2 regions of the Pseudomonas sp. 20-5 genome follow, and region 1 is predicted to be linked to the other one. Evidence: riboswitches for the same ligand, from Rfam matches in the RefSeq annotation. Region 1 holds a riboswitch; the other holds the start of a gene.
What was found. Region 1 has a riboswitch for manganese ahead of AC1RB9_RS24105 (TMEM165/GDT1 family protein). Riboswitches for the same ligand answer to the same signal wherever they lie in the genome.

Region 1 (4,331 bases):
TGACCCTCGCCGCCAACGGCCTGGACGGCGAAGTGATCGCCGCCGACGGCATCGACGGCGCGCCGCGCGAACTCGCCGCGATCGTCAGCAACCCGCCCTTCCACCAGGGCGTGCACACCGACTACCAGGCCTCCGAGCGCCTGCTGCAACGCGCCGCCGAGCACCTGGCGCCGGGCGGCGAACTGCGCCTGGTCGCCAACAGCTTCCTGAAGTACCCGCCATTGATCGAACGCCACCTCGGCCCCTGCCGGACACTCGCCGAAGGCGACGGTTTCCGCATCTACTCCGCCCGTCGCTCCTGATTTCTGCCTGGAACCCTGTGAATGAAGCTTTTCCTCTCCCTGCCCGCACGCCCGCAGCCAGACCCTTCCGTGGCCACCCGCCGGGAGGCCGCCGATGACTGACCTGAACGCCAGCCAGGGCCAGCAATTGCGGCGGGTGCTCAAGCCGCGCCACCTGAACATGATCGCCATCGGCGGCTCCATCGGCACCGGGCTGTTCGTCGCCTCCGGGGCCACAGTGGCCACCGCCGGGCCCGGCGGTGCGCTGCTTTCCTACGCACTGATCGGGCTGATGGTGTACTTCCTCATGACCAGTCTCGGCGAGATGGCCGCCTACATGCCCGTTTCCGGCTCGTTCTGCACCTATGGCAGCCGGTTCGTCGAAGATGGCTTCGGTTTCGCCCTCGGCTGGAACTACTGGTACAACTGGGCGGTGACCATCGCCGCGGAGCTGGTGGCAGCGCAACTGGTGATGAGTTTCTGGTTCCCCGAGGTGCCGGGCATCTACTGGAGCGCGATCTTCCTGGGCATCATGTTCGGCCTCAACGTGATTTCCGCGCGCGGCTTCGGCGAGAGCGAATTCTGGTTCGCCCTGATCAAGGTAGTCACGGTGGTGATCTTCATCGGCGTCGGCCTGGCGACCATCTTCGGCATCATGCATGGCGTAGAGTCGCCCGGCTTCAGCAACTTCACCATGGGCGACGCGCCCTTCGTCGGCGGCTTCCAGGCGATGGTCGGGGTGGCGATGATCGCCGGCTTCTCGTTCCAGGGCACCGAACTGATCGGCATCGCCGCCGGTGAATCGGAAAATCCGCGGAAGAACATCCCGATCGCCATTCGCCAGGTGTTCTGGCGCATCCTGATGTTCTACATCCTGGCGATCTTCGTGATCGGCATGCTGATTCCCTACACCGACCCGAACCTGCTGAAGAACGATGCCAGCGACATCAGCGTGTCGCCCTTCACCCTGCTCTTCGAGCGCGCCGGCTTCGCCGCGGCGGCCGGGGTGATGAACGCGGTGATCCTCTCGGCGATCCTCTCCGCCGGCAACTCCGGCATGTACGCCTCGACCCGGATGCTCTACAACCTCGCCCTCGAGGGCAAGGCACCGCGCCTGTTCTCCCGCGTCTCGCGCAGCGGCGTGCCACGCAACGCGCTGTACGCCACTACCCTGGTCGGCGCCCTGTGCTTCCTCACTTCGGCCTTCGGCGACAGCACCGTCTACACATGGCTGCTGAACACCTCGGGCATGTGCGGCTTCATCGCCTGGCTGGGCATCGCCATCTCCCACTATCGCTTCCGCAAGGGTTACCTGGCCCAGGGCGGCCGCCTGGAAGACCTGCCCTACCGGGCCAAGCTGTTCCCCTTCGGGCCGCTGTTCGCCTTCGCCCTGTGCATGGTCATCACCCTCGGGCAGAACTACCAGGCGCTGGTGGGCGAGCGCATCGACTGGATCGGCCTCCTCGCCACCTATATCAGCCTGCCGCTGTTCCTGGCGATCTGGCTGGGATACCGCTGGAAGAAGCGCGCACGCTTCGTTCGCTACCACGAAATGGACGTCAGCCCGACCAATACCTGACTCACCCTGCCGCCCAGCGATTCCTCGCGGATCGCTGCGGATGCCGGCACGTTTCCTTGCGATCAGGCTCCCTCGCCGCCCTCCCGGACGAAAGTTTCCGTCCCGGGCTTGCCCAAGCCGCCCGGCTTGGGCAGAATGCGCCCCGTCCTAGGGGAGTAGTCTCCCGCGAGCGCCGCACCGGCCTCGCCCGGCACGCGTCAACACACTTGGTCCGCAGACCATGGCGCGCGCGACCCAAGCCTGCCCAGACAGGCCAAGGGTTTGACAAGACCTATGACACGCACGATCTGACCCGGGGCGGGCAGATGGCGCGTGTCATGGTGATTGGTCGACCCGCCCCTTAGGAAGCCTGATGGAATCGCTGTTCGTCCCTACCCTCATCGTTGCCCTCGCGGAAATCGGCGACAAGACCCAGTTGCTGGCACTCCTGCTCGCGGCGCGTTTCCGCAAGCCGTGGCCGATCATCGCCGGCATCGTCGCCGCCACCCTGGCCAACCATTTCGCTGCCGGCGCGGTGGGCGCCTGGGTCGCCAGCTTCTTCTCGGAAGCCACCCTCAGTTGGATCCTCGCCGCCTCCTTCATCGCCGTCGCCCTGTGGACGCTGGTACCGGACAAGCTCGACGACGAAGAGTCCGGACTGAAGAAATACGGCCCCTTCCTCACCACCCTGATCGCGTTCTTCCTCGCCGAGATGGGCGACAAGACCCAGGTCGCCACGGTCATGCTGGCCGCCCAGTATCCGCATTTCTGGCTGGTGGTGATCGGCACCACCCTGGGCATGCTGATCGCCAACGTACCGGTGGTACTGATCGGCAACCTGGCCGCCGACAAGCTGCCGCTGACCCTGATCCGCCGCCTGGCCGCGGCCGCCTTCGCCGCACTTGGCCTGTACGCCGCCTGGCACGCCGCGCAATTGACCGGCTGGCTCTGAAGGACTGCGCCGCCGGGCCCGGGATGGCTGGGCGGCCAATGCAAAATGCATGGGAACGGCTACAGTTCAGGCAGGCACCGGATGCCTGCCCCACCACTCGCCCTCGAGAGCCGGAGATGCCCTCACACGACCTGAAACGACTCGCCCGCCATCACATCGAGCTGTCCTGGAACAAGGGCCGCATGGCGTTGGTGGAGCAGTTGCACAGCAAGGATTTCCTCTACAAAAGCTCGTTCATCGGCCGTCCCCTGGATACCGCCGGCTATATCCGCCTGCTGCAGGACATCCGCACGGCGATGCCGGACCTGGAGGTCGTGGTCGAAGACTGCATCGGCGAGGAACGCAAGGTGTTCACCTGGAGCACGCTGATCGGCACCATCGTCCGGCCGACCCTGGGCTATCCGGCCAGCGACAAGGTGCTGAGCATTTCCGCGATGGGCTTCTGGGTGTTCAACCCGCAGGGCCAGTTGCAGGAGCTGTGCACCATGTTCGACATGGAGAGCTTTCGCGCCCAGCTGGGACTGCAGACCCGACCCTTCGCGGAAAAAACGCTGCCCTAGCCAACCGTCCTAGGCATTGAAATAGCCGTTGTCGCGGAACCAGTCGATGGCGCGCAGCAGGGTGTCGTCGAGGGCGGTGGTGGAGAAGAAGCCGAGTTCCTCGCGGGCCTTGCGTCCATCGAGGAACTGCCCGCCAGCCATCACCTCGATGGCGGTTTCGTCGAGCAGCGGCAACTGGCCGCTGACCCGGTAGCGCAAGCGGCCCAGGGTGGCCAGCGCGCGAGCCATGGCCATCGACATCGGCTGCGGCGCAGGCTGGCCGAGCAGCTCGGCGATGCGCCGGGTCAGGTCGGCCATTTCCAGGTTGTGCCCGGTCAGCAGGTAGCGCTCGCCGATACGCCCGCGCTCAAGGGCCATCAGCAGTCCGCGCCCGGCTTCGGCGGCATCGATGACGTTACGCTGGCCGGCGACGTAGTGGGTCATCTCGCCATTGCCGATGGCGGTGATCACGCGCCCGGTAGTCGGGCCGATGTCCAGTTCGCCGAGTACCATGCCGGGAATCCCGATCACCACCGGCAGGCCGTTGCGCGCCTGCTCCCGGGCCTGCTCGTCGAGCGCCCATTTGCACAGCACGTAGGAACTCTTGCCGCTCGGCAGGCTGTCGTAGAACAACCCTTCGTGGCCCGGTAGTCCCTGGGGATGGCGGGGCATGGCATATGCCGAACCGACATAGAGGATGCGCGGCACCCTGGCCTGCAGGCAGGCGGCATAGAACGGGTTGGTCTGGCCCAGCGCGCTGGCCACTTCCTCCTGCCAGCGGCGCGGCCGCGAAGGATAGTAGCCGGCGCTGAAGATCACCCCGTCGAGGCCGCGCAGGGCGCGTTCCAGGCCGGCGTGGTCGAGCATCTCGGCGACCCGGCACTCGGGCTCCAGATAGGCGAGACGCTGGATCTGCGAAGAAGGACGGTGGATCAGCACCAGATCGTGACCGGCGGCCCTGATGGCGCGCGCGGCGTGATGTCCCAGCAGGCCGGTGGCTC
Region 2 (4,331 bases), 3.0 Mb from region 1:
GTCGCCATCGGCGTGGAGGGCGGCGCCGAGCTGGCGCTGAAGACCATGAACCCGCGCCTGGGCATCCTCGGCGGGCTGTCGATCCTCGGCACCAGCGGCATCGTCCGGCCGTTCTCCTGCTCGGCCTATATCGCCTCGATCCATCAGGGCATCGATGTCGCTCGCGCCAACGGCGTCCGTCACATCGCCGCCTGTACCGGCAACGCCAGCGAGGACGCCATGCGCCGGCGCTATGCACTGCCGGAGATCGCCCTGATCGAGATGGGCGACTTCGCCGGCGCGGTGCTCAAGCACCTGCGCAAGGCACCGGTGGAAAAACTCAGCCTGTGCGGCGGCTTCGGCAAGATCAGCAAGCTCGCCGGCGGCCACCTCGACCTGCACAGCCGCCACTCCAGTATCGACCTGCCGCAATTGGCCGGCTGGGCCGCCGCGCTCGGTGCCAGCACCGCGCTACAGGACAGCATGCGCGCCGCCAACACCAGCCAGCAGGCGCTGGCCCAGGCACACGCCGAAGGCGTGGCCCTGGGCGATGCGGTCTGCGCCCACGCCCTGCGCTTCGCCCGCGGCATCGTGCCCACCGAGGTGGCGCTGGAAGTCTTCGCCATCGACCGCCAGGGCAACCTGGTCGGCCAGGCCTGCGAGGAGCGCCGATGAAGCGCCTGTTGCTGCTCGGCGGGATCGGTGAGGCCCTGGCCCTCGCCCGCCGGCTCGGTCCGGCGCATCTCTACAGCCTCGCCGGGCTGGGCAAGGTGCCCGGCGACCTGGCCTGCCGGGTCCGGGTCGGCGGCTACGGCGGCGCCGAAGGGCTGGCGGCGTTCATCGACGAGCAGGGCTTCGACCTGCTGGTGGACGCCACCCACCCCTACGCCGCACGGATCAGCCAGAACGCCGTGCGCGCCGCGCGACTGGCCGGAGTGCCCTGCTGGGCGCTGCGCCGGCCCGGCTGGCAGGCCGGGCCCGGCGACGACTGGCGCGAGGTAGCCGACTGGCGCGAGCTGATCGCCGCCCTCGCACCCTTCCGCCGTCCGCTGTTCACCCTCGGCCGCGAACCGCTGGAGCATCTCGGCCAGGTCCCGCCGCACCAGCACTGGACCGTGCGCTGCCTGCAAGGCCAGCCGGCCGCGCCGCGCGCCGAGGTGATCGGCGCGCGCGGGCCGTTCAGCCTGGATGGCGAACGGGCGTTGTTCGAGCGCCTCGCCTGCGACGTGCTGGTGAGCAAGAACAGCGGTAGCCAGGCCACCGAGCCGAAGCTCCAGGTGGCGCGGGAAATGGGCCTGCCGGTGCTGGTCCTGGCACGTCCGGCGCTGCCGCCGGCGGACCGCGAGTTCGCCGACGGCGAGGCGCTGCTGGCGGCAATCCGCGATTGGGAAAGCGCCTGAAGCGAACGCCCACCCACTCGCCGCGACCTGTCCCGCCCCGTCTCCGGCGCCGCTCACGCCGCGCAGAGATGCTCGTAGAGAATGGTCGCACCGACCAGGATCAGCACCACCCCGCCGACCATCTCCGCGCGCTTGCCGGTCACTGCGCCGAGCGCCCGGCCGAGCATGGTGCCGAGGGTGACCATGGTCATGGTGGCCAGGCCGATGGCGCCAGCGGCGAGGAAGATGTTGACGTCGACGAAGGCCAGGCCGACGCCCACCGCCAGCGCGTCGATGCTGGTGGCCAGCGCCGTCACCGCGAGAATCCAGAACGAATGCTGGCCGGGCTTTTCCTGTTCCGTCGCATGATCCGCGCGCAGGCCGTTGTGGATCATGTGCAGGCCGAGCAGCACCAGCAGGACGAAGGCGATCCAGTGGTCCCAGTCGGCGACGAACTGGCTGGCGGCCTGGCCAAGCAGCCAGCCGACCAGAGGGGTGATGGCCTCGATCACGCCGAAGATTATCCCGGTGCGCAGCGCCTCCGACAGGCGCGGCCGATCCAGGCTGGAGCCCTTGCCGATGGCCGCGGCGAAGGCATCGGTGGACATGGCGAAGGCGAGGAAGATCAGGGAAACGGGATTCACGCGGATACTCCAGCCGGGCATGAGTCAACGACATGACCCCGCGGCCCGGCTTTGGCGCAGGAATGTCGTTGGTCTCACCAATCCGGTTGGATGCGCTGGCCATGGCGGGTTGCCAAGAATGTTGACCAGCGCGCCGTCAACGGGTGACGGCAGGCTACTCCCCAAGGAAGGCCGGCAGCATAGCAGGCCGGCGTGAAGAAAATGTGATGACCCGGGAAGCTGCGCCAGGGCGTGGGGTCCGGCGAAGAAAGACTGCACAAGCGAATTGTTATAGTATAACATTTTATTCAATCCAGATCGTTCAAGGCTTGACTGGAAACGGTGCGGATGTTCCCATCCGGCCCGTTCCAGGTGCCTCCTGCCGCCGCGCAGGAGGTGAAACGGGAAGCCGGTGCGTCACTTCAGTGATCAGTCCGGCGCTGCCCCCGCAACGGTAAGCGAGCGAAATCCTCTTCAGGCCACTGTGCTCCAGCATGGGAAGGCGAGGATTTCACGACCCTCGCAAGCCCGGAGACCGGCCTGCAACGCCCTGTTGGCACACCCGCGGTGGGCGGGAGCGAGCCGGTTGTTCGAGGCGCTGTCGCGCCTGCGATTTCCTGCGCGTTCCGTCCTGCCCGGTCATGAGATGGAACGCCCATGCCCCGCTTCAGCCGTTTGCGCACCGAGCCTTTCGCCCTCGGCCTATCCACCAGCCTGCTGCTGGTACCGCCCGCCCTCGCCGAAACCGAGGAAGCCGCCCTCGCCCTGCCCAGCCAGTTGGTCAGCGTTCGCCAGGACCCCGCCGAACTCGACCACATCGATCTCGCCACGCCGGTCAGTGCCGGTTCGCGCCTGGGCCTCAGCGCCCTGGACACCCCGGCGAGCACCAGCAGCATCAGCGGCGAGGAAGTTCGCCGGCGCAACAACCCCAGCGTCCAGGCCGCCGTCACCCGCAGCCCCGGCATCAGCTTCATCGGCACCCCAGGAGATGGCGGTACCGGCCTCTCGGCGCGCGGCTTCAGCGGCCACGCATCGGTGATGCAACTGTTCGACGGCACGCGCCTGTACACCGGCATGGGCACGGTGAACTTCCCCAGCGATCCGTGGATGGTCGAGCGCATCGACGTGATCCGCGGCCCGGCCTCGGTGCTGTACGGCGAAGGCGCCACCGGCGCGGTGATCAACGTGGTGCCGAAGAAGCCTTTCGCCGGCGAGATCCGCAACCACCTGCGCCTCGGCTACGGCTCCTACGACAACCGCCAGTTGGCCCTGGACAGCGGCGGCTCGCTGACCGACAGCCTCAGCTACCGGCTCAACCTGAACCAGCAGCAGAGCCACGGCTGGATCGACCGTGGCGACTCGCGCAACCTGGGCATCAGCGCGGCGCTGCGCTGGCAGGCCAGCGACGATCTGGCCTTCACCCTCGCCCACGACTATGGCGACCAGGAGCCGATGAACGACTTCGGCACCCCGCTGGTCGGCGGCAAGTACCACAAGCGCCTGCGCGAGAAGAACTACAACGTGCGCAACGACGTGCAGCGCTACAACGACCAGTGGACCCGCCTGACCAGCGACTGGAGCCTTTCCGACAGCGTCACCGCGAGCAACCAGTTGTACTACATCAAGGCCCGCCGCCACTGGCGCAACGCCGAAACCTACGAATGGGACGTCCCGCGCGAAGAGCTGTTGCGCAGGGACTACCTGCGCATCAGCCACGAGCAGGAGCAGATCGGCGACCGCCAGACCTTCGCCTTCCAGCACGCCCTGTTCGGCCTCGACAGCCGCACCCTGGTCGGCGCCGAGTACAACCGCATCCGCTTCCGCCTGAGCAACAACTCGCCCTATACCGATGTCGGCGGCGACTACATCGACCCCTGGCATCCCGCGCCCGGCTACTTCGAAAGCCGCTCGCCCTACCGGCCGCACTCGCGCAGCCAGACCCGCACCTTCGCCCTGTTCGCCGAGAACCGCCTGCAGCTCAACGAGCGCCTGTCGCTGGTGACCGGGGTGCGCCGCGACCAGAACCATATCGACCGCGACGACCTGCGCGCCGGCACCCGCAGCGACCGCAGCCTGCAGGGCGGCAACTGGCGCGCCGGGATGGTCTTCGCGCTGACCCCGGAACTGTCGCTGTACGGCCAGTACTCCACCAGCGAGGACGGTGTGAGCAACCTGATCACCCTCAACGCGGCCCAGCAGCAGATGGACCTGACCCACTCGAAGCAGACCGAGGTCGGCCTCAAGCAGCTGTTCCCGGACGGTCGCGGCGAATGGACCCTGGCCGCCTACCATATCGTCAAGAAGAAGCTGCTCAGCGCCAACCCGCTGCCGCCGCACGACGCGCAGCAGG

Region 2: another riboswitch for manganese. It lies ahead of mntP (manganese efflux pump MntP); the one in region 1 lies ahead of AC1RB9_RS24105 (TMEM165/GDT1 family protein).

What each region holds. Positions count from the first base shown of each region.
Region 1 covers NZ_CM165584.1:5,231,886-5,236,216, forward strand. The annotation lists gene AC1RB9_RS24095 (class I SAM-dependent methyltransferase) at 1-302, shown strand, start outside; gene AC1RB9_RS24100 (amino acid permease) at 397-1,860, shown strand; yybP-ykoY riboswitch at 1,999-2,123, shown strand; gene AC1RB9_RS24105 (TMEM165/GDT1 family protein) at 2,213-2,791, shown strand; gene AC1RB9_RS24110 (nuclear transport factor 2 family protein) at 2,908-3,351, shown strand; gene AC1RB9_RS24115 (NAD-dependent epimerase/dehydratase family protein) at 3,361-4,331, opposite strand, start outside.
Region 2 covers NZ_CM165584.1:2,229,784-2,234,114, reverse strand. The annotation lists gene AC1RB9_RS10475 (cobalt-precorrin-5B (C(1))-methyltransferase) at 1-654, shown strand, start outside; gene AC1RB9_RS10470 (cobalt-precorrin-6A reductase) at 651-1,379, shown strand; gene mntP (manganese efflux pump MntP) at 1,433-2,002, opposite strand; yybP-ykoY riboswitch at 2,009-2,177, opposite strand; cobalamin riboswitch at 2,335-2,539, shown strand; gene AC1RB9_RS10460 (TonB-dependent receptor) at 2,639-4,331, shown strand, end outside.